2 regions of the Aeromonas sp. HMWF016 genome follow, and region 2 is predicted to be linked to the other one. Evidence: predicted binding sites of a transcription regulator. Region 2 holds the regulator's gene; the other holds the start of a gene.
What was found. The regulator LexA, encoded in region 2, represses DNA repair genes until DNA is damaged. The targets are predictions, from matches to a motif close to ANCTGTNTNNNNANACAGNT.

Region 1 (7,746 bases), on a different contig from region 2:
CCTCCAGCTTCCTGGACATCTACATCGAGCGTGACCTGCAAAAAGGCCTGATCACCGAGCAAGAAGCCCAGGAGCTGATGGACCACATGGTCATGAAGCTGCGTATGGTTCGCTTCCTGCGTACCCCGGAATACGATTCACTGTTCTCCGGCGACCCGATGTGGGCTACCGAGACCCTGGCTGGTATGGGCGTTGATGGCCGTACCCTGGTCACCAAGAACAGCTTCCGTATGCTGAATACCCTGTACACCATGGGCCCGTCCCCTGAGCCGAACCTGACCATCCTGTGGTCCGAGAAGCTGCCGGTCGGTTTCAAGAAGTACTGCGCCAAGGTATCCATCGAGACCTCTTCCGTTCAGTACGAGAACGACGATCTGATGCGTCCGGATTTCAACAACGATGACTACGCCATCGCTTGCTGTGTATCCCCGATGATCGTTGGTAAGCAAATGCAGTTCTTCGGTGCTCGTGCCAACCTGGCCAAGACCATGCTGTATGCAATCAACGGCGGTATGGATGAGAAGCTCAAGATCCAGGTCGGTCCGAAAACCGAAATGGTCAAGTCTGAGTACCTCGACTACAACGACGTGATGGATCGTCTGGATCACTTCATGGATTGGCTGGCCAAGCAGTACGTTGCTGCGCTGAACATCATCCACTACATGCACGACAAGTACAGCTACGAAGCCTCTCTGATGGCGCTGCACGACCGTGACGTATATCGCACCATGGCGTGTGGTATCGCTGGTCTGTCCGTAGCAGCTGACTCCCTGTCTGCTATCAAGTACGCCAAGGTCAAGCCGGTTCGTGACGAAGATGGCGTTGCCATCGACTTCGAAATCGACGGCGAATACCCGCAGTTCGGTAACAACGACGCTCGCGTCGATGACATCGCCTGTGACCTGGTTGAGCGCTTCATGAAGAAGATTCAGAAGCTGAACACCTACCGTGGCGCTGTTGCTACCCAGTCTGTTCTGACCATCACCTCCAACGTGGTATATGGTAAGAAGACCGGTAACACCCCGGATGGCCGTCGCGCTGGTGCTCCGTTTGGCCCGGGTGCCAACCCGATGCACGGTCGTGACCAGAAAGGTGCTGTTGCATCCCTGACTTCCGTTGCCAAGCTGCCGTTCGCTTACGCTAAAGATGGTATCTCCTATACCTTCTCCATCGTTCCGAACGCACTGGGTAAAGATATGGAAGCCCAGAAAGCCAACCTGGCTGGCCTGATGGACGGTTACTTCCACCACGAATCCAACGTAGAGGGTGGTCAGCACCTGAACGTTAACGTGATGAACCGTGAAATGCTGCTGGACGCCATGGAAAACCCGGAGAAATATCCGCAGTTGACCATCCGCGTATCCGGTTATGCCGTTCGCTTCAACTCTTTGACCAAAGAGCAACAGCAAGACGTCATCACCCGTACCTTCACCGCCGCTCTGTAATCGAGTCGCAGTGAGTAAAAACCGGCGCCAAGGCGCCGGTTTTTTTATGTCCCCATCTTGTCGGATTGGAGGGTTTTGTTAGTCTGCCTCTGCCTCTGCCTCTGCCTCTGCCTCTGCCTCTGCCTCTGCCTCTGCCTCTGCCTGGCATGCGTCTGGTTGTGAGGGGCGGGCATGTCTGTCATGTCTGTCAAATCAACGTGAATACTCTACCCGGATAGGCAAGCATGTCTTGCAGAAACAACAAGGGCCGCACCATGTGCAGCCCTTGTCTCTAGAAAATAGCGGGTTAGCGTGTCAGCTGGCCCAGGTGATGATGTGGTCAATCCACTCACCCGCCTCATCTTCGTGGATCACCTTGCCACGTACGGATTGTCCCGCTTGATGCATGGCTGAGCGGCTACCGGTCAGCAGGGGGTGCCACTCTGGCAAGGGTTGCCCTTCGGCAAGCAGGCGGTAAGCGCAAGTGGAGGGGAGCCAGTCATACTCGGCAATCTTGTCGTGGGTGATCTGCAGGCAATCCGGTTCCTTCTTGAAGCGGTTCATATAGTCGGAGCACTGGCAGGTTTTGGTGTTGAGCAGGTTGCAGGCTACGTTGGTGAACACCAGCTCTTCGGTATCTTCATCAATCAGCTTGTTGAGGCAGCATTTGCCGCAACCATCGCAGAGGGATTCCCATTCGGATTCAGTCATCTGCTGCAGACTCTTGGTCTGCCAAAAGGGGGCTTGCATCATACCGCTCACTTAATACACCTGATAAAACGCGTGGTTATACCCCTTGTCCCCCGGCATTTCAAGATGAGCGTACCAATGGTGAGAAAATATGAGTGGACTCGATATATTGCCTGGAGCCATAAGGTGCCTGCGTTGGAGTCAGGTTCATTGTACCGTCTGTTTAACCATCTCTTTCCAGACTCTTTGTGTGCCCATCATCTTCACTCAAATGGGTGTGAAGAAGGCGCTATCAAGAGGAGCTAGACTCTGGCTCAGTGATTGAGATAGATATCCTGCTCGCCATAACTCATTCGTGAACTGCTTGCAGCCATACGTTTGGTACCAAAGAAGCAGGCCAGGATGCCTGACTGCTGGCCAAGGCGCTGCAATCTGGCGTGATCCAACTCGATCTGTTCGGGCAGCCAGGTAAAGACCGCTGCACAATGCCCCTGACAAAGGCTGCGCTCCAGTGTCTGTTGCCAGTTCTTGATCTTCGGGCTGTGTACGATCAGCACCCGTTTCGGGTCTATACCACGCTCTTGCAAGCGGTTGGCCGCAGGGCGGCCGGGTGGGGCGATCAACAGGATCCATCCGGTATGGTTGTTACCGATGCGGGTCAATTCATCCAGAAACTGTTCATCGGAGTGAATACGCACGCTGGCTGTAGCCGATCCCGCTTTGCAGAGGATCCTTGTTGGCCATGGACGGCTGATGGTGCTGCTCATTGCGACAGAGGGAGAGTGCAGAGTCTGGTTCATATCCTTTATCCTGTATGAAAATACAAGCTGTATGTGCATACAGTAGTTCTGTTCTGGGTACCTGACAAGTTGTTTTTAAAGAAATATGTGATCGCTACGATGCAAATATTCTTTAAGCGATTGATTTTAAATAGATGAATAATCTATTGAAAGGTGGTGTTTTTTTGTTCTATGGACAAACACTGGTGTACCACCCATGGTTATACAGGTCGTCAAGAGGAGGAGCCGAGATGGATATCAGCACGTTGCTGCGTCTGGATGCCAACATTTTGCTGGGCATCATCAATGAGAAATTGCGGCTTGAATGTGATGGGCTGGAGGAGTTGCTGGCCTATTACGACATGAGTGAGGAGCTGCTGGCGGTGCGGTTGGGCCAGATTGGATATCACTATGATCCTTTGAGCAATCAGTTCAAGGCACACACCTGATGGTGCAATGCAGGTTTCATATTTGCCTTGTAGCATATATCGGCGCATTGAAATCGCTTTCAATGCGCCGTTTCAGTGCCTATTTTCAAGGATTTTCAAAGCCTGGCAATCGTTGAAAACCTATTCACGTTATTTTATTTTCACTTTAAGCATAACCTATTGATAAAGGTGGTTATTTTTTATGAATATCAACTGGTGAAAGGAAAGGGTTTTCACGCTTTTCGGGCTGTTTTCATCGGTTAAAGTGTGACTTGCGTTAACTTTTAATTGTGCGGCTTTCGTTAGTATTCTCACGCCGGTACATATTTTGAGATAACAACAGCGCCGGTCCCGATCCTCGGGATAACAATTTTATTTGTAACGAAGGAATATGGTTTATGGCTACCAAGAAGAAGACAGACCAGGATCTCCAACTGGATAAAGATCAGCTCAAGGCGAGTATCGTGCGTCACCTGCGTTCTACCTTGGGAACAAGCGAACAGAAAGCCTCTCACGATGCATGGTGGAAAGCCACCGCAGCGGCGGTTAACGAACAGGTTTACGAGCGCCTGACCCGCACTCAGCAGACTCACTTCAAGAAAGATACTCGTGCTATTCACTATCTCTCTGCTGAATTCCTGATGGGGCGTCTGACCTCCAACAACCTGCACAACCTCTCTCTTTACAAGATTTGTGAAGAGGCGCTGAGCGAACTCGGTCTGGATCTGACCGACCTGTGTGAACAAGAGCCCGATATGGCGCTCGGCAATGGTGGCTTGGGTCGTCTGGCTGCCTGCTTCATCGATTCGCTGGCAACCCTGAACTATCCGGCTGTGGGCTACGGTATCCACTACGAACACGGTCTGTTCCGTCAGGAGATCCAGGATGGTCGCCAGATCGAGCGTCCGGACTCCTGGCGTGAATACGGCAACCCTTGGGAGATCTGCCGTCCTGAGTCCGTACAGGAAGTCCCCCTCTATGGCTATGTCGAGACCGTCTTCGGCGATAACGGCGGCCTTAAGAAGGTGTGGCACGCGGGCCGCAAGATCAAAGGGGTGCCTTGGGATATCCCGGTAGTCGGTTTTGGCGGCAGCACCGTCAACATCCTGCGTCTGTGGGAATCCCGTGCCTCCGAGTTTTTTGACTGGGATGTGTTCAACGCCGGTGGTTATATCGACTCCCAGGCCGAGAAAGCACAGGCCGAAACCATCTCCAAGGTGCTCTATCCGAACGATGAGACCGATGCCGGTAAAGAGCTGCGCCTGATCCAGCAGTACTTTTTCTGCGCCTGTTCCATCAAGGACATCATGCGCCGCTACAAGCGGGTGCATGAGAGCGACTTCAGCAATTTCGCGGCCCAGATCGCTATCCAGCTCAACGATACTCACCCCACTATCGCCATTCCCGAACTGATGCGAGTGCTGGTGGATGAAGAGGGGCTGGACTGGGCCGCTGCCTGGGAGATCAGCTATCAGGTCTTCTCCTACACCAACCACACCCTGCTGCCAGAAGCGCTGGAGAAGTGGTCCGTCAGCCTGTTCGAGAAGGTGTTGCCACGCCATCTCGAGATCATTTATGAGATCAACGCCCGTTTCCTGAACGAGCTGGTCGAACCCAAGTGGCACGGCAACGATGCCATCAAAGCCAAACTCTCCATCATCGAAGAGGGGAGTGTACGCAAGGTGCGCATGGGCAACCTTTGCGTCATCGGTTCTTCCAAAGTGAACGGCGTGGCGGAGATCCACTCCAAGCTGGTCAAGGAAGATCTCTTCCCCGAGTATGCCGAGCTGTGGCCGGAGAAAATGTGCAACGTGACCAACGGCGTGACGCCGCGTCGCTGGTTGCTGGCCTGCAACCCGGAGCTGGCTGCACTCTATAACGAGGTGGTGGGCAAGGAGTGGCCGCTGCAGCTGGACAAGCTGCGTGGTGTAGTGAAATTTGCCGACGACAAAGCATTCCAGCAGCAGTTCATGACCATCAAGCGTCATAACAAAGAGAAGCTGGTCAAGGTCATCAAGGCGGAAATCGGCATCGATGTCAGCGCCGAGGCGATCTTCGACGTCCAGATCAAGCGTCTGCACGAGTACAAGCGTCAGCAGCTGAACCTTATCCACATCATGGCGCTCTATCGTCGTCTGCTGGCCAACCCGGACTATGACATGCATCCGCGTGTGTTTATCTTTGGCTCCAAAGCGGCGCCCGGTTACAAGCTGGCCAAAGACATCATCTATGCCATCAACAAGTTGGCGGATCGGGTCAACAATGACGCCCGTATTCAGGGCAAGCTGAAAGTGGTGTTCATGCCGAACTATCGCGTGAGCCTGGCCGAGAAGCTGATCCCCGCTGCTGATGTTTCCGAGCAAATCTCTACTGCTGGCTATGAAGCGTCCGGTACCGGCAACATGAAGATGGCCCTCAACGGTGCCATCACCATCGGTACTCTGGACGGCGCCAACATCGAGATCGCGGAAGAGGCGGGTGCTGAAAACTGCGCCATCTTCGGTCTGAATGTGGACGAGGTGAAAGCCCTGAAAGGGCGCGGTTACAACCCGTATGACTTCTACTATGCGAACTCAGAACTGAAGGCTGTGCTGGACTGGTTTGATACCGACTACTTCACTCCGGGTCGTCCGGGTGAGCTGGCTTCCATCAAGCGCTCCTTGCTGGAAGGCGGTGATCCTTACCTGACACTGGCGGACTTCCAGTCCTACTCCGATGCGCACAAGCTGATCGATACCTGGTATCGCAATCCGGCGCTGTGGGCGAAGAAGGCCATCATCAACTCGGCCACCATGGGCAAGTTCAACTCCGACCGCTCCATCCAGGACTACGTAGAGCGGATCTGGAACCTGAAACGCTGCTCCGTCAACTAACGGTTCCCGGCAATAAAAAACCCCTGCAATGCGGGGGTTTTGTTTATCTGGGGGCTAGCTGTTATCAGAGGATATCGCCGACAAAGAAAGCCAGCATCGCCAGCAGCACAGTGAAGACCAGATTCAATGACATACCGGCTTTCATCATCTCTTGCTGGCGGATATGGCCACTGGCAAAGACGATGGCATTGGGCGGCGTTGCGACTGGCAGCATAAAGGCGCAAGAGGCACCAATGGCGATGAGAACCGCCATGACAACGGGAGAGACGCCCAGCGCTTCGGCTACGCCGGCAAAGAGCGGGATCAGCAGCGCTGCGGTCGCGGTATTGGAGACCAGCTCGGTCAGGAAGACCACGAAAGCGGCGAGCAGCAGCAGGATCACGAAAATGTTGGCGTGGGAGAGCACGGCCGACAGATGTTCCGCCAGAAAGGCGCTGGTACCGGTGGCCTTGAGGATGGCGCTCAGGGTCAGGCCGCCGCCAAATAGCATTAACACGCCCCAGTCGGTGTTCTTGTTCACATCATCCCAGCTGGCAACCCGGCTGACCACGATGGCAACGATGGCCCCCATGGCGATCAGGGTATCGAGTTGAGGTATCCCGCCAAAGGCGTTGGAGATAGGTTGCGAACCGATCCACAGCACCACAGTAGTCAGGAAGATAGCTAGGGTAACTTTGCGCTCGCGAGTCCAGTTGATGGTGACATCCTGCAGTTCAACCTTGTGGTTGAGCTGCGGGCGAGTGACCAGATAGAGCAGGGCAATGCCGCAAGGCATCAGGATCAGGACGACCGGGATCCCGAACTTCATCCAGTCGGTGAAGCCGATCCCCATCTGGGCGGCAGCAATTGCGTTGGGTGGACTACCCACCAGGGTGCCGATACCACCGATGCTGGCGCTATAGGCGATACCAAGCAGCACGAACACGAAGGTGGCACGATTCTTTTTGCTATCAAGGCGGGTCAGCATGCCGATCGCCAGTGGCAGCATCATGGCGGTGGTGGCGGTGTTGCTGATCCACATGGACATGGCGGCGGTAATGGTGAAGAGCAAAATGACGCCCCAGCCAAGGTGCCCGTTGGCCAGATGCATCACCTTGCCAGCCATCAGGGTGTCCAGTCCCTGTTTGGAGAGGGCGGCAGCCAGTGCGAAGCCACCGAAAAAGAGGAAGAGGATCGGGTTGGCGAAGTCGGTGAGTGACTTGCTCATGTCAAAGACCCCGAGCACGGTCGCGAGCAGAGGCACCAGCAGAGCGGTGATAGTGACATGGAGAGCTTCAGTCAGCCAGAGGATGGCGATAAAGACCAGAATGCCCAGCCCCTTGTTGACCATGGGGTCAAATGGCAGCCAGGCGAGCATGGCGCAGAGAAGCAGGACATCCAGGATAACTATCCCTGATTTGACATCCAGCCAGCGAGATGAGGCTGAGGGTACAGCAGATGTGTGCATAATGTTCTCTCGGTTAATTTATGGTTGTTTTTGTGTTGCCGAGACTACATCTCTTCACCTGAATGAAACAGGCTTGTGTGCCGAAAATCAGTCACTACTCACAGA
Region 2 (7,746 bases):
GAGGAAGCTCTCGCCCAGGCGGATCAGCCGGTAAGAGAAGTTGGAGGCGATCTCGTCCATGTAGCCATGGGCACGCTTTTGCGCCTTCTCGAGGCTGATTCCCTCGCGCTGGGCCTCCTCTTCAATCGCCTGCTGGATCACCGCGGAGTCGAGCAGCTGTTTGAACAGCAGGTGGCGGTTCGGCAGTTTCGGGCCGGTGGCAGCGAGTTGCTGGCGGCTGAAATGGGTACGAGCCACCCGCGCCAGTTTGTGGGCGATGGCTTCGTCGGTGCCATGTTTGTCCGCCATGTAGCGCAGGGAGAGCGGCGGGGAGAAGCGCACCAGATTTTCGCGACCCTTGAGGATCACGATGAGCGCTTTCTTCAGCCGGTTCGGCGCCAGGCTGCTGATGATGTTGAGGCCGGAGGCTTCTTCGCCTTCCCGACCCGGAGCGCGGCCCCAGAACAGGGTGACGGGCACCACCTGGATATCGAGTTCGGGATCCTGCTTGTGCAGATCCAGCAGCTGGTGGAACTCCTGCAGGAAGGGGAGCGGCTTGCTGCGTTTGCCAAACAGGGGAGGCGGACGATCCAGACAGACATAGCGCGGCAGCAGCTGGCCGTTAAGTTCCAGCGGCGTGAAGGGGCCGGGCAGACCGAGATCCTCACAGCACTGCTGCAGGGTCATCAGGTCAGTGATCGAACTGGTCTTCAGGGCGTAGACGATGGGTCTGGCCGGATCCAGATTGAGTTCAGTGATGGGATTTTCCGGCAGGCTCTTGTGATTGACCAAGCCGCTGACCGGCCATTGCAAGATGGCTCTGGAAATCTTCTGTCCTAGGGACATGTGCGTCTGCTCTCCAAAAAAATGCGGCGTGAGCATAGCAAATCGGTGGCCCCTTGTCGCCGAGAGGTACGATGAGTCAGCTGCGCAGGATCAAAACAGCGATAAATGAGCGGTTTGTCGCGACAAATGTCAGCTCTGCCTTGCCTTGGTCACTGCACTGTATATACTGCCAGTGTGCTGTATAAAAAGACAGGTGCCCATTCTATGAAACCCCTTACTCCCCGCCAGGCCGAAGTGCTGGAGTTGATCAAGGCGAATATGAGCGAAACCGGCATGCCGCCGACTCGCGCCGAGATTGCCCAGAAGCTTGGTTTCAAGTCGGCCAATGCGGCTGAAGAACATCTGAAGGCCCTGGCCAAAAAAGGGGTCATCGAGATCATGCCGGGCACGTCCCGCGGCATCCGCCTGCTGCTCGAAGAGGAGGAAGAGGTGCTGGAAGAGAGCGGCCTGCCCCTGATTGGCAAGGTGGCTGCCGGCGAACCTATCTTGGCGCAGGAGCATATCGAGAGCCACTATCAGGTGGATCCCGCCCTGTTTCATCCGCGAGCAGACTTTCTGCTGCGGGTGCAGGGGATGAGCATGAAGAACATCGGCATTCTGGATGGCGACCTGTTGGCGGTGCACAAGACTCAGGAGGTGCGCAACGGTCAGGTGGTTGTAGCCCGTCTCGATGAGGATGTCACCGTCAAGCGCTTCCAGCGCAAGGGCAGCCAGGTGTGGCTGCTGCCGGAAAACGAAGAGCTCTCCCCCATCGAGGTGGATCTCTCCAGCCAGCACCTTACCATCGAGGGTTTGGCCGTCGGCGTGATCCGCAACGCCGACTGGATGTAATTTCCCCTTTGCCATGAGACGGCCTCCTGCGGGAGGCCGTTTTGTTTTTGCGCTTTTCCTGTTGCCCTTGCCGCTAGCCCATTACGAAGAGACTCGATAGGAGTTCGACGAAGGGAGTGGCTGCCAATCATTCATTTCGGATATATGCTCAAATCAGGGTCTCGCCAATAAAGAGACTTCGTGCCATGCGTTGCCGGCCTGTGGCGGGTAATAGGGGCAAAGTCAGAACAAGCATGGGCAACACACCTTCACGGGATATGAAGGGAGAGGGGGCGCCTCAGCCATGGGGCGTCACTCGTGGTATGGCAAGTCGCCGTGCTGCCGGCAGAGTCGGGCAGGCGCAACAGCATAACTTGTCGGTCAGGGAGGACTGGTTATGGCATCGAGATCTCCATGGGATGCAGAGGTGAGGGAACTGGCACCGGTATCCTCCATCACCCGTTTTTTCAGAGGTAGCCGGTTGACTTGGTTTTACGGGCTCTGGCTGCACCACAAGGGGTCGCACTGGACGCTCTGGCTGGGTTGCCCGAAAGAGAAGGTGGTACAGCTGGTGCTGTTGTTCAAGCGCGGCCATGGTGTTGCCAAGTCGCAGGAAAACTGGTTGGCACCAGTGATCCCTATCAGTGCCAGAGCGCTCGGCAAAATGCTGCAGCAGAGGCGCATTAACCGCCCGTGAAGGGCATGGATGGCGCCAGAGACCCAGAAAACCGGCTCGCTCAAGAGCCGGTTTTTGTTTTTGCGGTTGCTGCTTAATTGAACCAAACGGTCTGTTCCTGACAGAGCAGTGTACAAGGAGTCTCCAGTTCATGTCCTGCTGGGGTACAATCCCCCACCTGTCTGGCTATCGATGCTGTGTGTACTGAACCGAAAGGGTCTCTTGTTATGATGAAGCTTCGCTATCCCCTGCTGTTTCTGCTGCTGACAGGCTGCCTGATCCTTGCCTTCTACCTCACCCAGCCAAAATGGCCGGAGCATGCTGACTACTATCCGGTTGGACGGGATATCAACAACTTCGAGCTGATCGATGCCGACAACAAGCCATTCACCCCGGCCAACTTGCTGGGACACTGGACCTTTCTCTTCGTCGGTTACACCTTCTGCCCCGATATCTGCCCCACCACGCTGGCCGATATACGCTCCGTCTACGATCAGCTGAAGAAGCTGGCACCGACCACTCAGGTGGTCTTTGTATCGGCGGATCCCCAGCGCGATGATCCGGCCCGTCTCAAAACCTATACCGCCTTCTTCAACCCCGAGTTCAAGGCTGCGACGGCGCCCCACGACAAGCTGTTCCCGTTCGTGCGCAATCTGGGGCTGGTCTACTCCATCGCCAAGGAGGGGGAGAAGGATTACCTGATCGATCACTCCGCTTCCATCGTCCTCATCAATCCCAAGGGCAAGTTGCAGGGGGTATTCCGACCCAAGGTGGAGCGCGGCCAGGTACCGCTGGTGCAGATGGATAGCATGCTCTCCGACTTCTCCCGCATCCTGAAGCTGACAGGTCACTGAGAGTGACGCACCCAGTTGCTCCTTGGTGGCGAGATCCCTCTCGCCACCGCGCCGTCTTTGCCCTCGCCCTGCCGATGGTCTTCTCCAATATCACCACCCCCCTGCTGGGGCTGGTGGATACCTGGGTGATCGGTCATCTCGGGCAGGCCTGGTTTCTCGGGGGCGTGTCGGTCGGGGCGACCCTTATCAATCTCATCTTCTGGCTGCTCGGCTTCCTGCGGATGTCCACCACCGGGCTGACGGCGCAGGCACACGGTGCTGCTGACGGACGGGCCCAGCTCGATACCCTGCTGCGTGGACTAGGGCTGGCCGTTGCCCTCGGGCTGGCCCTGCTTTTGCTGCTGTTCCCCCTGTTGCCCCGGTTAATTGCCCTGAGCGGCGGCTCGCCCGAGGTGCAGCTCTATGCCGGTCAGTATGTGGCGGTGCGGATCTGGAGCGCTCCGGCGGCGCTCTGCAATCTGGTGATCATGGGCTGGCTGCTGGGGATGCAGGATGCCCGCAGCCCCATGGTGATGCTGATCCTCACCAATCTGGTCAACATGGCGCTCGATGCGTTTTTTGTGCTGGGGCTGGGCTGGCAGGTGCGCGGCGTGGCGGCGGCCTCGGTGCTGGCGGACTACTGCGCGCTGGGAGTCGGCATCTGGTTGGTATGTCGTCAGCTGCGGCAATTGGCGCCGACGGTGTGGCAGGATGGCTGGCAGCGCTGGCGCCAGCTTGCCCCCATGGTGCGGCTGCTCGGCCTCAATCGCGATATCTTCCTGCGCTCCCTCTCGCTACAGCTCTGCTTTGCCTTTATGACTCTGCAAGGTGCCCGGCTGGGCGACGTGGCGGTGGCAGCCAATGCGGTGCTGCTCAACTTCCTGATGCTCATCTCCTACGGGCTCGATGGCTTCGCCTATGCCGTCGAGGCGATGGTCGGGCGGGCTATCGGCTTGCGGGATCGGCTCCGGTTGCGGGAGGCCATCCTGCTCAATCTGGGCTGGGCGGCCCTCATTGCCAGCGGTTTTACCCTGGTGTTTGCCCTCTTCGGTAGCCACCTTGTCGGCTATATCACCGATATTCCGGCGGTTGTGGCGGAGGCAACCCGCCACCTGCCCTGGCTGGTGGTGATGCCGCTGCTGGCGGTCTGGTGTTTCCTGCTGGATGGCGTCTTTATCGGGGCGACCCGGGCGAAGGAGATGCGCAACAGCATGCTGCTGGCGGCATTTGGCGGTTTCTTCCCGATCTGGTGGCTCTGTCAGTCGTGGGGTGTTGCGGCACTGTGGGCAGCGATGGTGACGCTGATGGTGGGGCGTGGCTTGTCACTGGGGGTCACCTGTTGGCGACTAGAGCGAAGCGGGCGCCTGCTCGACGCCCGCCACTGATCATCGGTGGCGCTTACATGGCGCCGGGATAACCGAGCTGGCGCCAGCTCTCGTAGACAAAGACCGAGACCGCGTTGGAGAGGTTCATGCTGCGGCTCTGGGGCAGCATGGGGATGCGCACCCGCTGCTCGAATGGCAGGCTCTCGATGATCTCGATGGGCAAGCCGCGGCTCTCCGGCCCGAACAGCAGGGCGTCGCCGAGGGCAAACTGCACGGCCGAGTGCGCTGTGCGTCCCTTGGTGGTGCAGGCAAATACCCGCTTGGGCGACACGGCTGCCAGAAAGGCTTCATAGCTCGGCCAGCGCTTCACCTCGGCAAACTCGTGATAGTCGAGTCCCGCCCGCTTCACCCGCTTGTCATCCCACTCAAATCCCAGCGGCTCGATCAGATGGAGCCGGTATCCGGTGTTGGCGCAAAGCCGGATGATATTGCCGGTATTGGGCGGAATTTCAGGCTGGTAGAGGACGATATCGAGCATGACGAGCTCCTGCAAAGAGATGTAAAGGCAAGAAGGGGCGCCAGCATACCCAGCGCCCGTGCCGATGAAAAGGGTCAGGCGACCGGTAGTTTGATGGTGACGGTGAGGCCGGTCGGATGGTTGTTGCTGGCGGCAATGGTGCCGCCATGGCGCTGGATCGCCTCCGCCGCGATGGCCAGCCCCAGCCCGGTTCCGCCGGTCTTGGCATTGCGGGCATCATCGACCCGGAAGAAGGGCTGGAACAGCAGCGGCTGCTGCTCGTCAGGTACGCCGGGCCCGTCATCCCGAATGGTCATCACCCACTCCTTGCCATCCCGATACCACTCTACCTTGATGAACTCGCGGGCGTATTTGAGGGCGTTGCGCAGCGGGTTCTCGATCGCCCGGGAGAGCAGCTCAGGCCACATCTGGATCGACTCGGTCGGCAGTTGCGGCAGCCTGAGCTGTTTACCGCTCTGGTTCGCCTCGAACATCGCATCTTCGAGCATGGGCTCCAGCAGATCAGCCAGTGGCTGCACGACGGGCGCCTCCACATGCTGCTGCACCCGCGACAGGTCGAGCAGATCACCGATCAGCTTGTCCAGTCGCCCAATTTCCGATTCGATCCGTGCCAGCTCGGCGCTGTCACCCTGCTTGCGGCGGATCAGCGCCTGTGCCAGCTGCATCCGGGTTAAGGGGCTGCGTAGCTCGTGAGAGATGTCTGATAGCAGCTGTTTCTGCTTCTGGATCATGCTCTTGAGCGTTTCCACCATGCGGCTGACATGGTCGGCCAGCTGGCCGATCTCGTCGCGGCGGCCAAGGTTGGGGATCTGCACCTCAAGGTTGCCGGCCGCCAGCTGGGAGACCGATTTCTGCAATTGCAGGATCGGGCGGGTCAACCGCCAGGCGAGCAGCAGACAGAGCGGTGTGCTGATCAGCATGGCTACCCCGAGAATGCGGATAGGGTGATCCAGCACCTGAATAAACAGGAACAGGTAGGGGTTTTCGGCATTGAGCCCGAAATAGACGTGGTAGCTGTGGCCGTGATGCTGCATCAGAAATGGGCCGGCGATCGCCTTGCGGTGCTCGTTGCGCAGCATGGGCTTACCCGGGTCATCGGCATCCACCATGAAGCGCACGACGAACTTGCGGGGATGAGTGGTGGACTGGATCTGCCCCTTCTCGTCGCGGATATAGACATTGTCCACCGGCAACATGGCGATGTTGTCCATCGCTTTGGCCAGATCGAAATCCTGATCCGGGTCGGCGGCATTGAGCAGCGCCTGCACATTGTTCTGCATCCGTGCCACCTCGTGGGTGGGCAGCGGGATCTGGTTGCGGGGATCGAGCGTCGGCAGGCTGATCACTGCCGCGAGGATCACCAGCAACATAAACCAGAACCAGAGGAAGATGTGGGTCGAGATCCCGTTGAGGGAGGTGCCCCCCTTTATTCTTGCTCTAGCCACAGATAGCCGCGCCCCCGTACGGTTTTGAAGCGGGGTTGGCCATCGGCGCGCTCCGGCAGCTTCTTGCGCAGGTTGCTCAGGTGCATGTCGATGGCGCGATCGAAGGGTTCCAGCTTCTTGCCTAGCACCTGCTCGGAGAGGTGGCTTTTGCTGACGATCTGGCCGGGGTTGCGCAGCAGACACTCCAGCAGCCCGAACTCGGTGGCGGTCAGCTCCAGCAGCTGCTCGCCGCAGCGGGCCTGCTGCAGGCCGGGTTGCAGCACTATGTCCATAAAGCTGACTTCGTCGGAGGAGTTGCCGCGCTGGGGCGGGGCGCTCTGGGTGCGGCGCAGGATGGCACGCACCCTGGCCAGCAGCTCCCGATCATCGAAAGGCTTGGCCAGATAGTCGTCGGCCCCCGCCTCAAGACCGTTGACCCGATCCTGGCTGTCGCCACGGGCGGTCAGCATCAGTACCGGTGTTTCATGGGTTTTGCGCAGCTTGGCCAGCATGGCGAAGCCGTTGAGCTTGGGCATCATCACATCGAGCAGCACCAGATTGAAGCTCTGCTCTGCCAGTCGTTGCAGCCCCTCTTCACCATCCTCGGCGACCGTGACCTGAAATCCCTCCAGGGTCAGAATTTCGGTGAGCAACTGGGTCAATTCAAGATCGTCGTCGACCAGGAGTATTCTGTTCATCGGGTGTTATTCCGCAGATTTTCGCGCCAAACTGACGCCGGGGTCAGGGTATAATAAGTTTTTCATCGCCAGAGGAAAGCCGGTTTTGAGCCATCAACAATATTCCCGTTGGGTTACCTTTGCCAGCATGGCGGCCGTTACGACCGCCACCCTGCTCATCATCGGCAAACTGATCGCCTGGCTGATGACAGATTCATCAACCTTGCTGGCATCCCTGACTGACTCCTTCATGGATGTGAGCGCCTCCATCATCAACCTGCTGGCCATCCGTTATGCGCTGGCCCCTGCCGATGACGAGCACCGTTTTGGCCATGGCAAGGCGGAGTCGCTGGCCGGACTCATCCAGTCGGCTTTTATCTCGGGTTCGGCGCTGCTGCTGGTGATGCATGGTATCTCCTCCCTGCTCAATCAGGCGCCTATCCAGCGGCTGGAGGCGGGCCTCTGGGTCAGTGGTGGCTCCATCGTGCTGACCTTGCTGCTGGTCAGTTTCCAGAGCGTTGTCATTCGCAAGACCAACAGCGTCGCCATCAAGGCCGACATGCTGCACTACCGCTCTGATCTGCTGCTCAACGCCGGGGTGTTGCTGGCGCTGGTGCTGGCAGGGCAGGGGTGGTACT

Region 1: a site for LexA is predicted at 2,940-2,959, ahead of AACS24_RS01850 (DUF4250 domain-containing protein). Genes of this name have one in related genera too.

The regions. Positions count from the first base shown of each region.
Region 1 covers NZ_CAWNWX010000017.1:28,034-35,779, reverse strand. The annotation lists gene pflB (formate C-acetyltransferase) at 1-1,445, shown strand, start outside; gene AACS24_RS01860 (YcgN family cysteine cluster protein) at 1,740-2,174, opposite strand; gene AACS24_RS01855 (cell division inhibitor) at 2,429-2,914, opposite strand; gene AACS24_RS01850 (DUF4250 domain-containing protein) at 3,145-3,342, shown strand; gene AACS24_RS01845 (glycogen/starch/alpha-glucan phosphorylase) at 3,720-6,194, shown strand; gene AACS24_RS01840 (SLC13 family permease) at 6,259-7,641, opposite strand.
Region 2 covers NZ_CAWNWX010000022.1:33,982-41,727, forward strand. The annotation lists gene plsB (glycerol-3-phosphate 1-O-acyltransferase PlsB) at 1-825, opposite strand, end outside; gene lexA (transcriptional repressor LexA) at 1,030-1,656, shown strand; gene AACS24_RS02645 (hypothetical protein) at 2,033-2,332, shown strand; gene AACS24_RS02650 (SCO family protein) at 2,539-3,165, shown strand; gene dinF (MATE family efflux transporter DinF) at 3,168-4,529, shown strand; gene trmL (tRNA (uridine(34)/cytosine(34)/5-carboxymethylaminomethyluridine(34)-2'-O)-methyltransferase TrmL) at 4,543-5,007, opposite strand; gene AACS24_RS02665 (ATP-binding protein) at 5,082-6,452, opposite strand; gene AACS24_RS02670 (response regulator) at 6,434-7,129, opposite strand; gene fieF (cation efflux pump FieF) at 7,215-7,746, shown strand, end outside.